Regions from separate parts of the Anaerobacillus sp. MEB173 genome, predicted to be linked through region 1. Evidence: a T-box and tRNA genes for the amino acid it is inferred to sense, from the RefSeq annotation. Region 1 holds a T-box; the other holds one or more tRNA genes.
What was found. A T-box is a leader RNA that pairs with one kind of tRNA and senses whether it is charged. The one in region 1 lies ahead of alaS (alanine--tRNA ligase), so its partner is inferred to be a tRNA-Ala.
Positions count from the first base shown of each region.

Region 1 (3,410 bases):
TTCAAGTTTCGCCCCAGTTGTTAGTATACCTTCAATTACCTCAATAGTGTGGAGGTTTTGACCATTTGGTGCTTTTTGAACGTCTTCTACTCTTGCCTTCACCCCATTACCAATTAGCTCACCTTGGTCAGCAACTTGTCCCCCACTTTCAGCATAGAATGGAGTCACATCTAGGATGATTTGAGCTTTTTCTCCCTTTTGAACTTCGTTGGCTACTTGCTTATCCTTCATCATTGTTAGGACTGTTGATGTCGCTTCTAATCCCTCGTAACCGACGAACTCACTACTTACCTTAATTTCGCCTAGAACACTATCTTGGACTTGCATCGAATCGACTTCTTGTCTTGCTGATCGTGCACGTTCACGCTGTACTTCCATTTCTTGCTCAAATCCTTCACGATCAATCGTAAAGCCGTGCTCTTCCACATATTCTTCAGTAAGGTCTACCGGGAATCCATACGTATCATATAAACGGAACACATCACGACCAGGAATTACTTTATTTCCTTCTTCTTTTACTTGCTCAATAACCTTTGTCAAAATAGCTAGTCCTTCATTTAATGTTTCATGGAATCGCTCTTCTTCGTTTTTGATCACCTTTTGGATAAAATCCGTCTTCTCTTTGACTTCCGGATAGTAATCAACCATAATTTCACCAACAACGGGAACAAGTTCATACATGAACGGTCGATGAATGTTAATTAATTTTGCATATCGAACCGCCCGACGAAGTAATCGACGTAATACATAACCACGACCTTCATTCGATGGAAGTGCTCCATCACCTACCGCAAAGCTTACTGTACGCACATGATCGGCAATCACTTTGAATGATACATCTATATCTTTATTTTCACCGTATTGTACATTTGAAATCTCTTCTGTTGCACGAATGATTGGCAAAAATAGGTCAGTATCAAAGTTTGTTGGTGCGTCTTGAAGAATAGACACTAAGCGTTCTAATCCTGCACCTGTATCTATATTCTTCTTAGGAAGCGGTGTGTATGTACCATCTGAATTATGATTAAATTGAGAAAATACTAGGTTCCAAACTTCTAAATAACGATCATTCTCACCACCAGGATATAATTCCGGATCATTCGAATCATTTCCATATGCTTCACCACGATCATAGAAAATTTCCGTATTCGGTCCACTTGGTCCCTCACCGATATCCCAGAAGTTTCCTTCCAAACGAATAATACGGTCTTTTTCTAACCCAATTTTTTTATGCCAGTAGTCATACGCTTCATCATCCTCAGGATGAACGGTAACAGTTAGTCGTTCTTGGTCAAACCCAATCCAACGGTCACTCGTTAAGAATTCCCAGGCAAATTCAATTGCCTCTTCTTTAAAATAATCACCGATTGAGAAATTTCCTAACATTTCAAAGAATGTATGATGTCTTGCCGTTTTTCCTACATTTTCAATATCATTTGTACGAATTGATTTTTGAGCATTTGTAATTCTTGGATTATCCGGAATTACTCGTCCATCGAAATATTTTTTTAGTGTAGCAACACCACTATTAATCCATAATAACGACGGATCCTCATGAGGAACAAGTGATGCTGATGGCTCTACATCATGTCCTTTTTCCTTAAAAAAGTCTAGAAACATTTGTCTCACTTGCGCTGATGTTAACTGCTTCATACTAAAACCTCCAATTAAATTTAGAATTTAGAATTTAGAATTATTTTTTGGGGTTGAACTGGGTGGTTTTTAGAACACCGCTGAGAAGCAATCAATTAATTAATTCTAAATTCTAAATTCTACATTAATTACTTCTCTGTGTTTTCCCACACAAAAAAACTCCCTCCCAAAAAAGGGACGAGAGTATCTCACGCGGTACCACCCTAGTTATGAACGTGTATATGCGTCCATCACTTAAACACCGTAACGTGGCGAAAACGGCAGGTATTAACTGCTTTCTGGAGTAGCTTTCTGTTAATCTTCATCTAGAATTTCTTCCAGCCTTGGAAATTCCTCTCTGTGTAAGCACTTTCATGCAAGATGGGCTTTAACATACTCTTTCCATCATTAATTTTTCTTTTTTCAATTAATAGTAATTATAGTAATTACGACAAACAATGTCAATATTCGCTCATCACATGCATTTTCACATGAACAAATATGACTTTGATAATCGCTATAATCGGAACTGATAAGATTAATCCAATCACGCCTGCCACCTCTGCACCTAAAATGAGAGCAAACATGATAATAACCGGGTGCATATGTAGGCTTTTCCCAACAATTAAAGGTGATAAAATATTACCTTCAATTAATTGAATCGTAAAATTTACCGCTAACGCCATTAAAACCATTTGAAAAGAGACAGTAAGAGCAATAATTAATACAGGAATTGCTCCAATAATTGGGCCAAAATAAGGAATAATATTAGTCATTCCTATAAATACCCCTAATAAAATTGGATAAGGCATCCCGATTATTAACATCCCAATGGATGCGATGATTCCAACAGTAAGACATACTAGAATCTGTCCACGGATATAATTGCCTAATGACGTATCAATATCACGAATAAGCAAACGCCCTGATTCACGCCATTTTCTAGGTGTAAGATACCAGCTTATTTTTTTTAGCAATTGAAAGTCTTTTAACAAATAAAACACAAGAAACGGGACAATGATTAAAATCAAAAAGTAATCAAAAATCCCTTTAAGGGCCGTAACAGCCAATAATAACCATTCTGCAACTGCCGTTTCAACACCTGCTAACCATTCATCAGCCCGTTGGTGGAACCCTTCAGGCAGTGAAGCGGTCTGTTCATTAAATTCACCTACCCATGTACGGTATGTTTCAATGAAAATTGGAATGTTGTCACCTAAATCTCGTACTTGGGCAACAAAATAGGGTGTTCCTTTTACCAATAAAAAGCTACAAGCTGCAATAAAAAGGAGAAAAATAAGGAGAACGGCTACTGGCCTTTTCAACCCCATATTGTGCAATTGTTCAACGATCGGATGAAGAATATATGTAATTAACCCGGCAATTAAAAAAGGAACAGCTACCTTAATTGCTACATGTAGGATTGGTTGCCATAATGGAGCTAATAACATCAACACATATCCACATAAAAATATCATAAGAATAATACCTAATTGGATAAGCCATTGTAAACTTGATTTTTTCATCATAGATAACCCTCCATCATTAGTTTGTACAGAGGAAATTAATTCTATAAAGAAAAACTTATATTACATAAAAGAGATGTCACAAAAAAAGTAACAGTCACCTCGACCACAAAATATAGAAGTTAATTCGTGATGGAACCTCAATATTTTGTAAGCGTTCGAGGAGAGCTGTCACTTATGAGACATCCCCGATATTATGAAATAGCTCGAACTAAACGTTTACGCATTTTTCTAATTCTTCTCTTTGGAATC
Region 1 covers NZ_JBJMAU010000002.1:383,159-386,568, forward strand. Annotated here, with positions in the region: gene alaS (alanine--tRNA ligase) at 1-1,653, opposite strand, end outside; T-box leader at 1,824-2,050, opposite strand; gene ACJ2A9_RS06480 (AI-2E family transporter) at 2,094-3,161, opposite strand; gene ACJ2A9_RS06485 (DUF3918 family protein) at 3,353-3,410, opposite strand, start outside.

Region 2 (3,410 bases), on a different contig from region 1:
GAAGTATCTAACTGTATTTCCTTATTCTTTGATGAATGAGATGGTTTATGATATTCAATAGCATCTTCAAGTATAGAAGCAACATAAGGGTAATTAATACTTTCAAACGAGTCATAGCTTTTTGTTCTTACTTTAATGGTCCTAGTACCCTGTATGACTCTACCATCAAAAACTACATATACTCCACCTATAGCTTCACAAGCAAATCTAATGGCGTCAGAGATATTTCTTTTCGCATCTGTTTTCTTAAAAGCAATTGGGATTTGAGATCCTGTAAGCACAATTGGTTTTTCTACATTTTGCAACATATAGGAGAGCGCAGCTGAAGTGTAAGCCATTGTGTCCGTCCCATGTGTGACAATAAAGCCGTCGTAGTCATGGTAATGCTGGTGGATAGAGTTTGCTATTTCAACCCAATGCTCTGGTTGTATATTTGTACTGTCGATATTCATTAAAGGCTTGCCATCAATCTGACAGAGTAAATTTAATCCCGGTAAGTGACTTAAAATTTCGTTAGCGTTCATCTCAGGAACTAGTCCATTTTTCCCTTCTAATGAAGCAATTGTCCCGCCAGTAGTAAGTAACATCAGCTTCTTCAAAATAATACCCCCATAAGTTTTTCTAATTTTTGTCAATGAATTTACAATAAGCTTTAAAACAGAAAAAATGTATTTTGTACGCGTTTTGAATAATTTAATTGTATTATAGTCATGAATTTTGTGAAAATCAAGAAAAATTATTCAATTCGCGTACATTTTATTTTAATATATGGTATAATAAGTTGAAATAAAGGAGAGTAAAAAATGATTATAAATAGGTTAACTAGATTAAGAAAGGACAAAGGTTGGTCGTTACAATATACGGCTGATCGACTCGGTATTGCCAAAAGTACTTATGCAGGCTACGAATCGGGGTACCGCCGCCCTTCATTAGAAGCAATTAAATTAATAGCTGAATTATTTGACACATCAACCGATTACATTTTAGGTAGAGTTGATCATCCAAATTTTCAACTTGAAGAGGATACTACAAAGTCAGTTCATATCATAGAATTAACAGATCTGCCAAATTTGGACCTTACTGTCGATGGAACCTCTCTTTCTAAAGAAGAAATACAACAATTTATTGCTTTTATTAGAGCAAAACGAGAAATAGAAGGGAAGATACCATAAGCGATGTTAAACAAGAGAGACATTGGTCTAAAGTCAGATAATTGGGTTTTGGTACAAACCTCAAATATTTTCAAAATAAGAACAAAACATAATGGAAATACCGAAGATTCTAATTTTCATGATTGAAATTCATCATAAAGTGTATAACTACGAATAAAATGTACTTGTTTTGTTCACTAAAATTCAAATCTATACGACTTACTTTTTTGGGGGCTCTCCTCTATGTAAGGTTCGGATAGCCCTCTACCTGTATGTATATTCTTAGTGTATATTGTAACTTTTGGAATTATTTTGCACTTTTTTTAATACTTATTTTGCGTGAATAAAAAAAAGGATCATACATATTAGTCCTGCTAATATGTATGATCCTTTTATATTTATTCCATAAACGCTTTCGTTTCTTCAATAACCCATCTATTCTTGTTTGCTCTTGATATAAAGTTACCATTTTATTTACTTTAAGCATTAAATTGCACACAAAAAATTTTTTTCGTACACTATTCGCACACAACGCAAAAATAGCCGTTCTATATTTCAGAACGACTACCCTTTAAAATCCTTGATATATCAATGTTTATGTAAGATGGAGCATAGCGGGATCGAACCGCTGACCTCCACGCTGCCAGCGTGGCGCTCTCCCAGCTGAGCTAATGCCCCGTAGTAATAATGAAGTTAATTCAAGGATGAGTCCCTGTTTCTTCCTCTACTAGCTAATTCAATGTTGTTTTATGCGTCGAAACAACTCGACGGTACTTCAGTGAAGCATCGCTCGTTGCTACTTCCTCTTCCAGCTAATGCCCTATAATGTTTTTCTTTAACACAAGATTGATTATAAATGATATTTTGCTACTTTTCAAGAGTGCAAAAAGTTATAAGAAGCTAATAATCAGCTCCATGATAAACCATACAACTCCTGCCAAAATTGCTGTGATAAATGAACCGATTAAGCTTTCTTTTGTTAGTCTCTTTTTCTTTACAAAGTCTAACAGTGTCCAGCCTATGAATACAGTCACCGCAAGAACAAATGCTTGAATCACACTGAACCCCTCTTCTTTCCTTATACTATAATTATCTTATCAGAAACAACGATTGATTGCATAGATTTATGGTCATAATGGAGGATAAAAGAGTAGTAAAAGGTGGCGATCATTTGGTCAAGGTCGATGAAGTGTTTCATACTTATTCCCGTTTTCCTGTTGTAGTTAGACTTCTGATCATCGTTTTATTAATGACCTTAACCGTTGGTGTTATCATTCATTTTATAGAACCAAATACATTTCCAACGATCTTTGACGGGATTTGGTGGGCTATTGTTACAGCAACCACAGTCGGTTATGGTGATTTTGTTCCACAAAGTTTTTTCGGTCGCCTTGTTGGAGTTGTTCTTATTCTTTTTGGGATTGGTTTTGTAACCTTTTTCCTGACCACATTAGCTTCATCAACAATCACAACAAAGAACTCGTTAAAACAGGGGGAACTGGCATTTAAAAAAGGAAATCATACAATTGTCGTTGGCTGGAATGAGCGTGCAAAAAATACGATAATCCACCTTCATCAATTACACCCTGATTTACAGATAGTCCTCATTGACGAAAGTGTTCAGGAAAGACCGATTGATATTAAAAATGTCCATTTTATTCGAGGCAATCCTACTGAGGATGTAACATTACAGCGAGCAAATGTAAGACAAGCAAAAACTGTCCTTATCACTGCTGACCAACGCAAATCAGAAACAGAAGCCGATACAAAATCGATTATTGTCCTGCTTGCAATCAAAGGACTAAATCCACTTATATACAGTATTGTCGAGTTATTAACACCTGAACAGTTGAAAAATTGCCGCCGGGCAGGTGCTGATGAAATCCTTCAATCCGCTTATATATCAAGTCTGCTTATGGTAAATAGTACGTTATTTAATGGCGTGGCAACTGTATTTTCAGATTTGCTGGATCACCAAGAAGGAAATAAAATGATTTATATTCATTCCCCTGAAGAGCTTACTCATGAAAGTTTTGAGAGGGTTTGCCAGCATTATCTAAACCACCAAACGCTCGTTCTAGGAATAAAGCGGGGTGAGCAGTTGCTGTTAAATCCAACACCATCACTACAATTAGAAGAAGAAGATAAGCTTATCGTCATTCAACGCTAGGCTTATCTTCTTTTGAAGGTAATCAATGAACGTTATGTTAGGATTGTTATTTCTAATTCATTTAATAAATTTTTCCCAGTAGCGATCCA
Region 2 covers NZ_JBJMAU010000006.1:260,965-264,374, reverse strand. Annotated here, with positions in the region: gene ACJ2A9_RS14715 (asparaginase) at 1-599, opposite strand, end outside; gene ACJ2A9_RS14710 (helix-turn-helix domain-containing protein) at 804-1,172, shown strand; tRNA gene ACJ2A9_RS14705 (tRNA-Ala) at 1,757-1,829, opposite strand; gene ACJ2A9_RS14700 (hypothetical protein) at 2,042-2,209, opposite strand; gene ACJ2A9_RS14695 (potassium channel family protein) at 2,323-3,321, shown strand; gene ACJ2A9_RS14690 (YugN-like family protein) at 3,354-3,410, opposite strand, start outside.
Region 2: it encodes a tRNA-Ala, which carries the amino acid that the T-box ahead of alaS (alanine--tRNA ligase) is inferred to sense. The anticodon was not compared.